One region of the Streptomyces sp. NPDC058371 genome, then DNA from elsewhere that is predicted to be linked to it. Evidence: predicted binding sites of a transcription regulator. Region 1 holds the regulator's gene; the other holds the start of a gene.
What was found. Region 1 encodes HrcA, which represses chaperone genes, less so after heat shock. Its sites were predicted from a motif close to TTNGCACTCNGNNNNNCNGAGTGCNAA; they were not measured.
Positions count from the first base shown of each region.

Region 2: groES (co-chaperone GroES) is a predicted target of HrcA. The motif match lies at 5,643-5,669, and genes of this name have one in related genera.

Region 1 covers NZ_JBHXJC010000008.1:286,027-293,616, forward strand. Annotated here, with positions in the region: gene ACFWM2_RS24340 (16S rRNA (uracil(1498)-N(3))-methyltransferase) at 1-240, opposite strand, end outside; gene ACFWM2_RS24345 (nitronate monooxygenase) at 237-1,322, opposite strand; gene dnaJ (molecular chaperone DnaJ) at 1,490-2,626, opposite strand; gene hrcA (heat-inducible transcriptional repressor HrcA) at 2,627-3,643, opposite strand; gene ACFWM2_RS24360 (MBL fold metallo-hydrolase) at 3,848-4,588, shown strand; gene ACFWM2_RS24365 (DUF3097 domain-containing protein) at 4,634-5,437, shown strand; gene hemW (radical SAM family heme chaperone HemW) at 5,541-6,773, opposite strand; gene ACFWM2_RS24375 (SpoIIE family protein phosphatase) at 6,957-7,590, opposite strand, start outside.
Region 2 covers NZ_JBHXJC010000007.1:294,509-302,098, forward strand. Annotated here, with positions in the region: gene ACFWM2_RS22805 (LCP family protein) at 1-370, shown strand, start outside; gene ACFWM2_RS22810 (YciI family protein) at 574-930, shown strand; gene ACFWM2_RS22815 (RNA polymerase sigma factor) at 977-2,296, shown strand; gene ACFWM2_RS22820 (methyltransferase domain-containing protein) at 2,446-3,624, opposite strand; gene ACFWM2_RS22825 (polysaccharide deacetylase family protein) at 3,715-4,641, shown strand; gene ACFWM2_RS22830 (polysaccharide deacetylase family protein) at 4,688-5,476, shown strand; gene groES (co-chaperone GroES) at 5,814-6,122, shown strand; gene groL (chaperonin GroEL) at 6,234-7,590, shown strand, end outside.

The DNA of each region.
Region 1 (7,590 bases):
CCGGGGTGCCTCGGGCGGTTCCTCGGCAACCGAGTCCAGCTGGACGATCAACCGGTCCTTGCCCTCGGTGTCCGTGACGACGCACTCCGCCCAGCGGCCGGCCCCGTCCGTGAGGACGACGTCCTCGCCGGGCCGCAGCCGCTTCACGGAGACGGCGTGCCGTCCTTCGGCGCCGTCGAGCACATAGCGTCCGCCGTCGTCCGCGCGGAAGTGCTCGACCACGAACACCGGCGCCGTCATCGGGCCGCACCGTCCGCCGGGAACGACGACAACGCTGTCTTCGCCGCTTCGAGTTCGGCCGCCAGCACCTCGACCAGCTGCCCGGCGGGCAGTTCGCGGGCCATGCGGTGTCCCTGGCCGGCCCACAGCGCCATGCCCTGCGGGTCGCCGGCCTTGGCCGCGGCCTTGCGCAGCGGGGAGGTGAGGTGGTGGATCTCGGGGTACGCGGCGGGCGCGTACGGGCCGTGCTCGCGCAGGAAGCGGTTGACCAGGCCGCGGGCCGGACGCCCGGAGAACGCCCGCGTCAGCTCCGTACGGACGAAGAGCGGGTTGGTCAGCGCCTCCTTGTGCACGGCGTGGGCGCCCGACTCGTGGGTGGCGAGGAACGCCGTGCCGAGCTGGGCCGCGGTCGCGCCCGCGGCGAGCACCGCGGCGATCTGGCTGCCGCGCATGATGCCGCCGGCCGCCACGATCGGGAGGTGCACGCTCTCGCGGACCTGGGCGACCAGGGAGAGCAGCCCGATGCCGGCACCGTCCGCCTCCGGGATGTCGCGGTGGGTGCCCTGGTGGCCGCCCGCCTCCACGCCCTGCACGAGCACCGCGTCGGCGCCCGCCCGCTGGACGGCCAGCGCCTCGTCGACCGTGGTCGCGGTGACCACGGTCCGGGTACCGCCCCGGGACAACGCCTGAAGGACCTCGGGGGCCGGGCAGCCGAAGTGGAAGGAGACCACCGGCACCGGGTTGTCGAGGAGTACGGCGAGCTTGGCTTCGTAGCCGTCGTCGCGTCCGCTGTCCGGGTCGCCGAGCTCGGTGCCGTACCAGGCGGCCTCACCGGCGAGCTGATGGGCGTACACGTCCACGGCCGCGGGGTCCGCGTACTCCGGCTGCGGCATGAAGAGGTTCACGCCGAAGGGACGGCCGGTGAGCCCGCGCAGCTGCTTGATCTCCTGGTACACGCCGTCGGCCGTCTTGTACCCGCCGGCAAGGAATCCGAGCCCGCCCGCCTCGGAGACGGCAGCGGCCAGCCGCGGCACGGATACACCGCCCGCCATGGGGGCCTGCACGATCGGATACCGGAAGAGATCGGTCAGCGCGGAGGACATGACGGCATGTTGTCACGTCCTCCGAACAAGTCCGAATCCGGCCGCTCACGGGCCTGGACGGCCGGATTGGGGTGGCGGTACCAGCCCGTCCGGCGCTTGCGGACGAGGCCGTTCAGACCGAACGGGGGTCTGGGGGCAGCGCCCCCAGACCCACGGGCTGGCGGCGCTCAGCGCCCGTTGAACGCATCCTTCAGTCGAGAAAAGAGTCCCTGCTGCCCAGGCTGAAACTGGCCCGTGGGGCGCTCCTCGCCGCGCAGGACCGCGAGCTCCCGAAGCAGCCGCTCCTGCTCAGGGTCGAGTTTCGTCGGGGTGGTGACCTCGACGTGGACGATGAGGTCACCGCGGCCGCCGCCGCGCAGATGCGTGATTCCGCGGGCATGCAGCGGGATCGACTGACCGGACTGTGTGCCCGGGCGGATGTCGACCTCCTCCAGGCCGTCGAGGGTCTCCAGCGGCACCTTCGTGCCGAGGGAGGCCGCGGTCATCGGGATCGTGACCGTGCAGTGCAGATCGTCGCCGCGACGCTGGAAGGTCGAGTGCGGCAGCTCGTGGATCTCGACGTAGAGGTCGCCGGCGGGGCCGCCGCCGGGGCCGACCTCGCCCTCGCCCGCGAGCTGGATCCGCGTGCCGTTGTCTACGCCGGCCGGGATCTTCACGGTCAGGGTCCGCCGGGAGCGCACCCGCCCGTCGCCCGCGCACTCCGGGCACGGCGTCGGCACCACCGTGCCGAAGCCCTGGCACTGGGGGCAGGGGCGGGACGTCATGACCTGGCCGAGGAAGGACCGCGTCACCTGGGACACCTCACCGCGACCGCGGCACATGTCACAGGTCTGCGCGGAGGTCCCCGGCGCTGCGCCCTCACCGCTACAGGTGGTGCACACCACGGCCGTGTCGACCTGGATGTCCTTGGTCGTACCGAAGGCGGCCTCGTCGAGGTCGATCTCCAGCCGGATCATGGCGTCCTGGCCGCGGCGCGTGCGCGACCGCGGGCCGCGCTGCGACGCCGTGCCGAAGAACGCGTCCATGATGTCCGAGAAGTTCCCGAACCCGCCGGCGCCGAAGCCGCCCGCACCCGCGCCGCCGCTCTGCGAGAGCGGGTCGCCGCCGAGGTCGTAGACCTGCTTCTTCTGCGGGTCCGACAACACCTCGTAGGCGGCGTTGATCTCCTTGAAGCGCTCCTGCGTCTTCGGATCGGGATTGACGTCCGGATGCAGCTCGCGAGCGAGCCTCCGGAACGCCTTCTTGATCTCGTCCTGGGAAGCGTCGCGGCGCACGCCGAGTACGGCGTAGTAGTCCGTGGCCACTTACGACTCCGCCAGGATCTGTCCGACGTACCGTGCCACTGCGCGTACCGCTCCCATCGTTCCCGGGTAATCCATGCGGGTCGGACCGACCACGCCAAGTTTTGCTACTGCTTCGACGCCCGAACCGTAGCCGACCGAGACCACGGACGTGGAGTTGAGGCCCTCGTGGACGTTCTCGTGACCGATCCGTACGGTCATGCCCGAATCCGTCGACTCCCCAAGCAACTTGAGGAGCACGACCTGCTCCTCAAGGGCCTCCAGCACCGGCCGGATGGTGAGGGGAAAGTCATGTCCGAAGCGGGTGAGATTGGCGGTCCCGCCGATCATCAGCCGCTCCTCGTTCTCCTCGACGAGTGCCTCCAGCAGAGTGGAGAGCACCGTCGCGACCGTACCTCGGTCCTCGGTCTCGAAGGCATCCGGCAGATCTTGCACCAGTTGCGGCACATCCGCGAAACGACGGCCCGCGACCCGGCTGTTGAGCCGCGCGCGCAGATCCGCCAGTGACGTCTCGCCGAAGGGCGCCGGGCAGTCGATCATCCGCTGCTCGACCCGGCCGGTGTCCGTGATGAGCACGAGCATCACGCGCGCGGGGGCGAGCGAGAGCAGCTCCACGTGCCGCACGGTCGAGCGGGTCAGCGAGGGGTACTGGACGACGGCGACCTGCCGGGTCAGCTGCGCGAGCAGCCGTACCGTGCGGCCCACCACGTCGTCCAGGTCGACGGCCCCGTCGAGGAAGTTCTGGATGGCGCGGCGCTCGGGCGCCGTCATCGGCTTGACGCCGGCCAGCTTGTCGACGAACAGCCGGTAGCCCTTGTCGGTGGGGATGCGCCCGGCGCTGGTGTGCGGCTGCGCGATGTACCCCTCGTCCTCCAGGGCCGCCATGTCGTTGCGGACGGTGGCCGGGGAGACGCCCAGGCGGTGCCGCTCGGTCAGCGCCTTGGAGCCGACCGGCTCCTCGGTCCCGACGTAGTCCTGGACGATGGCGCGCAGCACTTCCAGCCTGCGTTCGCTGAGCATCGCGCACACCTCCTGAAGTCGGCACCGTGGTCTTCGCTGACCTTCGTCCTGGCACTCAGCGCGTGCGAGTGCCAGCGTTCCCCGAGCCAGTGTACGGCGGGGAGGTACGGCCCCGGCAAGGGCGGCCCCAGGACACCGCGCCGGGTGTACGGACGTGTCCTGCGATGTCGTGCCGTCGTAGTGCCCCGCGGCTAGCGTCATCGTATGAAGCTGACTTGGGAAGAGCTGGGATGGGAGGAACTCGCACCCCGCGTGGGGCGGCGGCGCCTTCCGGTCTGGGACTGCACCACCGGGCTCGTGGTGGGCGAGGGCGCGGCGCTCATGATCGACGCCGGGTCGAGCCGGGCCGAGGGCGCGCGGTTGCGTGCCGCGGCGCAACGGATCCTCGGCACCCGGTGCCGTGTGACCCATCTCGCGCTCACGCATCCCCACTTCGACCATGTCTTCGGCGCGAGCGCCTTCGCCGAGGTGGAGGTGTTCGGCGCGGTGGGCGTGGACGCCGCCCTCACCTCCGCGTCGGGCCGCGAGGAGCTCCGGGCGGACGCCGTGCGCAACGGTCTCGACCCGGACGAGGCCGCCGAGGCCGCGCGGCTGCTCGCCCGCCCGGACTACTCCGTGTCCGGCGAGTGGACCCTGGACCTGGGCGGCGGCGTACAGGTCCTGCTGGCGAATGTGGGCCCCGGCCACACGCGTCACGACCTGGTGGTGCTGGTGCCGGGCGTCGACTGTCCGGAAATCGTCTTCTGCGGCGACCTGGTGGAGGAGTCCGGCGAGCCGCAGGCCGGACCGGACGCCGTTCCCGCCCGCTGGCCCGCGGCCCTGGACCGGCTGCTGGATCTGGGCGGCGAGGACGCGGTGTACGTACCGGGGCACGGGGACGCGGTGAATGCGGCGTTTGTCCGGGCCCAGCGGGACGCGCTGGCGACGCGCTTCGGCGTGTCGTAGAAGGCCGTACGGCGCCGCGGTCCGCCTTCTCCTATCGTCATCCGAATGCGCCAGTACTCTCCGGATCTCACGCCGCCGTGGAAGAAGCCCAAGCCCGTGCCCGAGGTCCCGGCGGAGCCCGGGCTGGTGGTCGAGGAGCCCGGCACCGGCTTCTGCGGCGCGGTGATCCGCTGCGAGGCGGGCACGGTGACGCTGGAGGACCGCTTCGGCAAGCACCGGGTGTTCCCGCTGGAGCCGCGCGGCTTCCTCCTGGAGGGCAGGGTGGTCACCCTCGTCCGCCCGTCCGCCGCTCCGGCACGTCCCTCCCGTACGGCCTCCGGTTCGGTCGCCGTGCCCGGTGCGCGCGCCCGCGTGGCCCGGGCCGGGCGCATCTACGTGGAGGGCCGGCACGACGCCGAGCTCGTCGAGCGGGTCTGGGGCGACGACCTGCGCATCGAGGGCGTCGTCGTCGAGTACCTGGAGGGCATCGACGACCTGCCCTCGATCGTCACCGACTTCGCGCCCGGTCCCGATGCCCGGCTCGGCGTCCTCGTCGACCATCTCGTCCCCGGTTCGAAGGAGTCCCGTATCGCGGAGGCCGTCACCAGCGAGCACGCGCTCGTCGTCGGTCACCCGTACATCGACATCTGGGAAGCGGTGAAGCCGTCCTCCGTCGGCATCCCCTCCTGGCCCCGCGTTCCCCGCGGCCAGGACTGGAAGACCGGCGTGTGCCGCGCCCTCGGCTGGCCGGAGAACACCGGCGCGGCCTGGCAGCACATCCTGTCCCGCGTCCACTCCTACAAGGATCTGGAGCCGGAGCTCCTGGGCCGCGTCGAGGAACTCATCGACTTCGTCACGGCCCCGGAGTAGGTGGGGCTGGATCCGGCCCCACCCGGCGTTTGAGGACGAGCGCGTCGGCGCGAAAGGGCCCCCGGGTACGGGACGGGCAGGGGCGGCGGGGCGGGAGAACCCCTCAGTCCACCAGGTCGCGGACCACCGCGTCCGCGAGCAACCGCCCGCGCAGGGTGAGGACGGCAAGCCCGGCCTCGTAGGGGCCGGGCTCGAGGAGCCCGTCGGACAGCGCCCGCCGGGACGCCGCCAGCCCGTCCGGGCGGAGCAGCGCCAAGGGACACCCCTCCCGAAGCCGCAGCTCCAGAAGGATCCGCTCCACCCGCCGGTCCTCCTCGGAGAGGACCTCGCGCCCTGCCCCGGGAGACCTCCCGGCAGCCAGCGTCCCGGCATACGCCCCGGGATGCTTCACGTTCCACCACCGCACCCCGCCCACATGGCTGTGGGCCCCGGGCCCGGCCCCCCACCAGTCGGCACCGCGCCAGTACAGCTCGTTGTGGAGGCAGCGCCCGGCGTCGGACGTGGCCCAGTTGGACACCTCGTACCAGTCGAAGCCCGCCGCGGAGAGCACCTCGTCGGCGATGAGATAGCGGTCCGCGTGGACGTCGTCGTCCGTCATCGGGACCTCACCGCGGCGGATGCGCCGGGCGAGCTGGGTGCCCTCCTCCACGATCAGGGCGTAGGCCGAGACGTGGTCGGGACCGGCGCCGAGCGCGGCTTCCAGCGAGGCGCGCCAGTCGTCGTCGGACTCACCCGGGGTGCCGTAGATGAGGTCCAGGTTCACGTGGTCGAAGCCGGCCGCGCGGGCCTCGGCCACACAGGCCTCGGGGCGGCCGGGGGTGTGCGTGCGGTCGAGGACCTTGAGCACGTGCTGCCGGGCGCTCTGCATGCCGAAGGAGATCCGGTTGAAGCCCCCGGCACGGAGGGTCGCCAGATACGCCGGGTCGACGGACTCCGGATTCGCCTCCGTGGTGATCTCCGCGTCGTCCGCGAGCCCGAACTCCTCCCGGACCGCGGCCAGCATCCGTACGAGATCGTCGGCCGCCAGCAGTGTGGGCGTACCGCCGCCGACGAAGACCGTGCGGACGGGGCGCGGGTCGTCGCCGAGCACCTTGCGGGCCAGGCGGACCTCGTCGATCAGGGTCGACGCGTAGTTGTCGCGGGAGGCGAGCACACCTCCGGTGCCCCGCAGCTCGGTGGCCGTGTAGGTGTTGAAGTCGCAGTAGCCGCAGCGGGTCGCGCAGTACGGCACGTGGAGGTAGAACCCGAGGGGGCGCTCGGCGGCTCCGGCCAGGGCCTGCGCGGGCAACGCGCCGTCGTCGGGGACGGGCTCACCGTCGGGGAGTGCGGAAGGCATGCCTTCCATTGTCCAGCACCGGCGCACATCCCCGTCCCGGCCTCGGGAACCCGCTCCCCCTCCGCCCTTCCCCCGCCCCCGCCCCTGCCCCTGCCCCTGCCCCTGCCCCTGCCCCTGCCCCTGCCCCTGCCACGGAACCCCCTCTCCCCTCCGCTGCACCGCTCCGGCTCGTGCCGCTGCTGTTCATTCCGCCTGGAGCACCAGCAGCGCCAGATCGTCGTCCGGCGGTTTGCCGCCGAACTCGTGCACCAGCCGCCGGATGCGCTCCGCGATCAGCTCGGCGCCCATCCCGGCGCAGCCGGCGAGGGCCGTCGCGAGGCCGTCCCCGTCGTCGAACTGGCGGGGGCCGTCGCGCCGCTCGGTGACCCCGTCGGTGACACAGAGCAGGCTGTCACCGGGATGCAGCTCGAAGTCCTCGGAGGTGTACGTCGCGTCCTCCACGACCCCGAGGAGGGTCTGCGGGCGGGCCACCTCCCGCACGCCGCCGTCGGGCCCCAGGAGCAGCGGCAACGGGTGCCCGGCGGAGGCCAGCGTGCAGCGCACTCCGCCGTCGAAGGGCACCAGCTCGCCGTAGAGCATGGACAGGAAGCGGGTCTGCGGGCCCTCGGGGTCGGCGAGGCCCGGTCCGCCGGCCGCGACCAGCGCGCGGGCTGCCGCGTCCGCCGCCTCCGTCGCGTCGTCGAGCAGCAGCTGGTTGAGGCGGTCGAGGACGTCCGCGACCTGGTAGCCCTCGCGGGCCAGCAGCCGTACCCAGGGGCGGGCGAGCCCGATGACGACGGCGGCCTCGGGTCCCTTGCCCTGAACGTCGCCGACCGCG
Region 2 (7,590 bases), on a different contig from region 1:
CCATCTGAACGGCACTCAGGCGCTGGCGCTGGCCCGCACCCGGCACGGCATAGGCGACGGCAGCGACCTGGGCCGCATAGGCCTCCAGCAGAAGCTGGTGAAGGCCCTGCTGGAGCAGATCGGGTCGACCGACCTGCTGACGAGCCCCAGCCGGCTCTACAAGGTCGCCGACGCCGTCACGGGCAGCCTGACGACGGACACGGGTCTCGACTCGCTCGGCGAGCTGACGAAGCTCGGACAGAGCCTGAAGGGACTGTCGTCCGACGAGGTCACGACGGTGATGATGCCGGTGGTGACGGCCCCGTCCGACCGCAACCGGGTGGTGGCCGACGAGCCGGAGGCGGCCGAGCTGTGGGCCTCGCTGAAGTGACGCCGCACTGACCCATCGACCCCGCTCGACCTGGATTCATGGTTGGTGACCTGCGAAAACGCATGCCGCGAAGAATTTTCTCGAAGAAAATCCGGCGCGGGTGTCGATCGGCACGGGTCCCGTTCGACGCACTGGTGAGAGGCGGGGAGCGGCCCCGCCCGGGACGACCGGGACGCCCCGGCCGTCGTACCGAAGGAGTCACCATGCCCCGCTACCTGTCGATGGTCCGGATCGACGAGGCCAACGCGCCCGCCGAGGGCCCCAGCCCCGAGCTGATGCAGCGGATGGGGGAGCTGATCGAGGAGATGACCAAGGCCGGCGTCCTGCTGGACACGGCGGGGCTCACGCCGACCGGCCAGGGCAGCCGGGTCCGCTGGGAGAAGGGGCAGCTGTCCGTCACCGACGGCCCGTTCACCGAGTCCAAGGAGGTCGTCGGCGGCTACGCGATCATCCAGGCCAAGGACAAGGCCGAGGCGATCGAGTGGGCCAAGCGCTTCCTGAAGATCCACGAGGAGCACTGGACCGTGACCTCCGAGGTCCGGGAGATCGCGGAGGGCTGAGCGGGGCGCTTGGCCGGACGGTTCCGCGGGTGTCTCATGGTGGGCTGTGACCGAGCAGCCCACCGCCGCACCCGCGACCTCCGCCTCAGCCGACGCCGGGACCGGGGGCGACAGCACGGCCGACGAGGCCGTCGCCGCCGTCGAGACGATCTTCCGGATCGAGTCGCCCCGGATCATCGCGGGCGTCACCCGGATCGTGCGGGACGTCGGCATCGCCGAGGAGCTGGCGCAGGACGCGCTGGTCGCCGCCCTGGAGCAGTGGCCGCGGGACGGCGTGCCGGACAACCCGGGCGCCTGGCTGACGGCCACCGCCAAGCATCGCGCGATCGATCTCGTACGGCGCCGGGAGCGCTACGCGCGCAAGCTGGCCGAGGTCGGGCGGGACCTGGAGAGCGCCCCGCAGCACGTCGACGCGCCCGCCGACCCGGACGACATCGACGACGACCTGCTGCGGCTCGTCTTCACCGCCTGCCATCCGGTGCTGTCCGCCGAGGCCCGTATCGCCCTCACGCTCCGGCTGCTCGGCGGCCTGACCACGCCCGAGATCGCCCGCGCCTACCTCGCCCCCGAGGCGACGGTCGCCCAGCGGATCGTGCGCGCCAAACGGACACTGGCCGCGAAGGGCGTCGCCTTCGAGGTGCCGTACGGTCCGGAGCGCGAGGCCCGGCTGGGGTCGGTCCTGGAGGTCATCTACCTGATCTTCAACGAGGGGTACGCGGCCACCGCGGGCGACGACCTGCTGCGGCCCGCCCTGTGCGAGGACGCCCTGCGGCTGGCCCGCGTACTGGCCGAGTTGATGCCCAAGGAGCCCGAAGTGCACGGGCTGACCGCGCTGTTGGAGCTCCAGTCGTCGCGGACGGCCGCCCGCACCGGCCCCGCGGGCGAGCCGGTGCTGCTCAGGGACCAGAACCGCCGGCGCTGGAACCGGATGCTGATCCGCCGCGGATTCGCGGCGCTCGGCCGCGCCAACGCCGTCTCCACCGGCGGCCCCGGCCCGTACGCCCTGCAGGCCGCGATCGCCGCCTGCCACGCCCAGGCGTACGCGTACGAGGACACGGACTGGCGCCGGATCGTCGCCCTGTACGACCTGCTCGCGGCCCGTTCCCCGTCCCCGGTGGTCGAGTTGAACCGTGCGGTCGCCGTCTCCATGGCCGAGGGCCCCGAGCCCGCCCTCGCCCTGGTCGACGCCCTGGCCGCCGAACCGGCTCTCGGCGACTACCACTTGCTGCCCAGCGTGCGTGGCGACCTGCTCGCCCGGCTCGGCCGTACGCGGGAGGCCCGGGCGGAGTTCGAACGCGCCGCGTCCCTCGCCCGCAACGAACGGGAACGCGAACTGCTGCGGGCCCGCGCGGAGGAGTGCCGCTGAGCCGGCGCTCGCGGGGGCGGACGCCTGACCGGCGGGAGCCCGGGTGGGGAGCCCGGCCGGCGGGAGTCGCGGGGCGGCCGGAAGGGGGGGAGCCTCGGCGGGGTGGCCGGCCGGAGCGGGTCTCGGCGGGCGCCCGAGCGGCGGGGGGTCTAGGCCGGGTGGCCGACCAGCATCGTCGGTGCTCCCGCCACCCGGGTGAGGAACACCGTCGCCGAGTTGGGCCCCTGCGGCTTCACCTTCCGTCGCAGCTCCTCCGGTTCGACGGCCGAGCCGCGCTTCTTCACGGTGAGGATGCCGACCCCGCGCTCCCGCAGCAGCGCCTTCAACTTCTTGACGTTGAAGGGGAGTTGGTCGGTGATCTCGTAGGCGGTCGCGTACGGGGTCGGGCGCAGGCCGTCGGCGGTCACGTACGCGATCGTCTCGTCGAGCAGGCCGCCGTCCAGCTCCTCGGCCACCTCCGCGACGAGATGGGCGCGGATGACGGCGCCGTCGGGCTCGTACAGATAGCGCCCGAGCGGCCGCACCGACGGGTCGGGCAGCCCCCGGCCGCGCAGCTCACGGGGGCCCGGCAGCAGGGTGGCGCGGACCAGGCCCGGTTCCGTGCCGAACCACAGCACGGCCTCCTTCACGTCCCCGCCGTCCGAGATCCACTCGGCCTCGGCCTCCGCCGGAATCGCCTCGTGCGGGACGCCCGGCGCGATCTTCAGGGCGGCCCGGGGTGCCTTCAGGGCCGCCCCGACCGCCCAGGAGAGCGGCGGCGAGTACGCCTCGGGATCGAAGATCCGGCCGCGTCCACCGCGCCGGCCCGGGTCCACGAAGACCGCGTCGTACTCCTCGGTGGCCACCTCCGTGACGTCCGCCTCGCGCACCTCGATCAGGTCCGCGAGACCGAGCGCGTCGGCGTTCGCGCGGGCCGCCGCCACCGTCAGCGGGTCCCGGTCGACGGCGAGGACCCGGATCCCGGCGCGGGCCAGCGCGATCGCGTCGCCGCCGATACCGCAGCAGAGGTCGGCGACGGACCGGACGCCCAGCGCGCCGAAGCGCTCCGCGCGATATGTCGCGACGCTCGTCCGGGTGGACTGCTCGACCCCGTTCGGCGTGAAGAACATCCGCTCCGCGTCCTCGGCCCCGAACTTCGCCGCCGCCCGCTGCCGCAGCCGCGTCTGGGCGAGCACCGCCGTCACCAGGGGCGCCGGATGGTCGCGGCGCAGCCGGGTCGCCACGGCCAGCTCCTGGGCCGGCTCGGTGCCGCGCGCCGCGTCGAGCAGGGCGCGGCCCTCGGGAGTGCGGAGGGAGGCGAAGGAGGCCAGCGGATCCAGGTCGTTCACCGGCCCATTGTGGGCCAGTCGGTGGACGGTGCGCGCCCGGCGGCGGTGTCGGCCCGTCCCGGCGGCGGTGACCTGGGAGGATCCGGCGCCATGCGACTCGTACGACAAAATGATGAAAACCGCACGAAGCGGACCGCGGTGGGAGGGGTCCGGGGCGCCCTCGCCGGGCTCGCGGCCGCCGCGCTCGCCGCCGGCTGCGCCGGCACCGACTCCGCCGTCAAGGGCGCCCACGGACCGCAGGCGCTGCACGCGCCGCCGGCCCGCGCCCTGGACTCGTACGCCTCGAAGCTGCGTGTCGCGCAGGCCGCACGAGTCGCCGCGGCCAAGCGCTGGGGCCTGGCCAAGACCCCGCTGGCCGCGCCGCCCGCCCCGGCGAAGAAGCCGGTGATCGAGGCCCGCAAGGGCTTCGAGGTCGAGGACCAGGACGAGCTGCCCCCCGTCTTCACGACCATCCCCACCAAGGACAAGGTCGTCTTCCTCACCATCGACGACGGCGCCGAGAAGGACCCGGCGTTCCTGAAGATGATGAGCGACCTGAAGATCCCGTACACCGCCTTCCTCAGCGACTACCTCGCCAACGAGAACTACGGCTACTTCAGGAAGATGCAGGCCCGCGGGATCACCCTGAACAACCACACCCTGCACCACCCCTACCTGCCCGGGCTCTCGTACGACCAGCAGAAGCACGAGATCTGCGGCATGCAGGACGTGATGAGGAAGCAGTTCGGCAAGCGCCCGTCCCTCTTCCGGCCGCCCTACGGCAACTACAACGAGGACACCCTGCGCGCCGCCAAGTCCTGCGGCATCAGGTACGCGCCGATCTGGAACGAAGAGGTCTTCGTCGACCACTGGGAGTACCGCGAGTGGGACCGGTCCCTGCACCCCGGCGACATCGTCCTGACCCACTTCCGGGGCCGTGAGGACTGGAAGGGCACCATGCCCGACATGGTCCGCCGCTTCCTGAAGAAGGTCACGGACGAGGGGTACGCCGTGGCGCGGCTGGAGGACTACCTGTGAGGGTGCCCGTACGCCCCGCCCGGGACGTACGACCGGAGTGCCCCCGATGACCGCGCGGGCCCGCACCCTGCTGGCCGGCCTGCTCGCCTCCGCGCTGCTCACCGGGGTCACCGGCTGCGCCCAGTCCGTCGACCCGATCGAACGGCTGGGCAAGAAGGCGGCGGAGCGCGTGCGCACCCACGCACCGCAGCGGCCGACCGCCGCGACGTACCGCCGCTGGGGGCTGGCCGCCCCGCTCGCCGCGGCCCCCGGGCGCCCCGACCGGCGGGCCGCCGCGCCCGCCGCCGGCCCCGGCCTGCCGCCGGTGGTCGACCACGTCCCCACCCGGGACAAGGTGGTCTTCATGACGTACGACGACGGCGCCGAGCGGGATCCGCGGTTCGTCGACATGGTCCGTGAACTGCGGCTGCCGGTCAGCATGTTCCTCACGGACAGCGTCGTCGGGCCCGGGTACGGGCACTTCGCGCAACTGCGGGCGTTCGGCGCGAGCGTGCAGAACCACACCCTCGACCACACCTCGCTGCGCGGCCTGCCGTACGCCGGCCAGCGCGCCGAGATCTGCGGCCAGCAGGAGAAGCTCAGGCACCGCTTCGGCATCCGCCCCCGGCTGCTCCGCCCCCCGTACGGCACCTACGACACCACCACGCTGCGGGCCGCCGCCGACTGCGGTGTCTCCGCCGTCGTACTGGGCCGGGACGCCGACGCCGGCCGGCTGCACCCGGGCGACATCCTCCTCGGCCCCGAAGAACCCGACGTCACCGCAACCATGACCCGCCTGTTGCGCCGCATCCAGTCCCAGGGCCTGACGCCCGCTCGCCTCGAGGACTACCTGTAGGGGGCATCCCGCTCGTGCGTCTGGAGGACTATCCGGGGGAGAACCAGCCCGTCCGGCGTTTGAGGACAAGGCCGTCCAGGCCGATACGGGGGCCTGGGGGCAGCGCCCCCAGAAGACGCCCGCCCCCGCCCAGGGCACCCAAATCCCCCGCCGCGCCGGCAGGCGTTTGGCACTCCGCTTGACCGAGTGCTAATCGCAGTCATAGTCTCGGGTCTGGCACTCCCCACTGGAGAGTGCCAATAGCGACGGGCAGGTCCGGCACCCGCGACGACGGATCGACCTGGTCGCCACCTCAGACAGTTAACCCCGTGAGATCTCCGAAGGGGGAGGTCGGATCGTGACGACCACCAGCTCCAAGGTTGCCATCAAGCCGCTCGAGGACCGCATTGTGGTCCAGCCGCTCGACGCCGAGCAGACCACCGCCTCTGGCCTGGTCATCCCGGACACTGCCAAGGAGAAGCCCCAGGAGGGCGTCGTCCTGGCCGTGGGCCCGGGTCGCTTCGAGGACGGTAACCGTCTTCCGCTCGACGTCACCGTCGGCGACGTAGTGCTCTACAGCAAGTACGGCGGCACCGAGGTGAAGTACAACGGCGAGGAGTACCTCGTCCTCTCGGCTCGCGACGTGCTCGCGATCATCGAGAAGTAATTCACCCAGTTTTGCAGTGAACTGCGCCCCTGGCCCCCGCGACCTAAGAAGCCGGGCGCTGGGGGCGCAGTTCGTTTCTCCCAAGTTTTCCGAGAGGGCTGAATCGCTCCCATGGCGAAGATCCTGAAGTTCGACGAGGACGCCCGTCGCGCCCTTGAGCGCGGCGTCAACAAGCTTGCCGACACAGTGAAGGTGACGATCGGCCCCAAGGGCCGCAACGTCGTCATCGACAAGAAGTTCGGCGCCCCCACCATCACCAACGACGGCGTCACCATCGCCCGCGAGGTCGAGATCGAGGACCCGTACGAGAACCTCGGTGCCCAGCTGGTGAAGGAGGTGGCGACCAAGACCAACGACATCGCGGGTGACGGCACCACCACCGCCACCGTGCTGGCCCAGGCGCTCGTCCGCGAGGGCCTGAAGAACGTTGCCGCGGGTGCCTCCCCGGCCCTGCTCAAGAAGGGCATCGACGCCGCGGTCAAGGCCGTGTCCGAGGAGCTCCTCGCGACCGCCCGGCCGATCGACGAGAAGTCCGACATCGCCGCCGTCGCCGGTCTGTCCGCCCAGGACCCGCAGGTCGGCGAGCTCATCGCCGAAGCGATGGACAAGGTCGGCAAGGACGGTGTCATCACCGTCGAGGAGTCCAACACCTTCGGTCTGGAGCTCGACTTCACCGAGGGCATGGCCTTCGACAAGGGCTACCTGTCGCCGTACATGGTGTCCGACCAGGAGCGTATGGAGGCCGTCCTCGACGACCCGTACATCCTCATCCACCAGGGCAAGGTCAGCTCCATCCAGGACCTGCTGCCGCTGCTGGAGAAGGTCATCCAGGCCAACGCCTCCAAGCCGCTGCTGATCATCGCCGAGGACGTCGAGGGCGAGGCCCTGTCGACCCTGGTCGTGAACAAGATCCGCGGCACCTTCAACGCCGTCGCGGTGAAGGCCCCCGGCTTCGGTGACCGCCGCAAGGCCATGCTCGGCGACATCGCCACCCTCACCGGTGGTCAGGTCATCGCCGAGGAGGTCGGCCTCAAGCTCGACCAGGTCGGCCTGGACGTGCTGGGCACCGCCCGCCGCGTGACCGTCACCAAGGACGACACCACCATCGTCGACGGTGGCGGCAGCTCCGACGAGGTCGCCGGCCGGATCAACCAGATCAAGGCCGAGATCGAGAACACCGACTCCGACTGGGACCGCGAGAAGCTCCAGGAGCGCCTCGCGAAGCTGGCCGGCGGCGTGTGCGTGATCAAGGTCGGCGCCGCGACCGAGGTCGAGCTCAAGGAGAAGAAGCACCGTCTGGAGGACGCCATCTCCGCGACCCGCGCCGCGGTCGAGGAGGGCATCGTCTCCGGTGGTGGCTCCGCGCTCGTCCACGCCGTGAAGGTCCTCGAGGGCAACCTCGGCAAGACCGGCGACGAGGCCACGGGTGTCGCGGTCGTCCGCCGCGCCGCCGTCGAGCCGCTGCGCT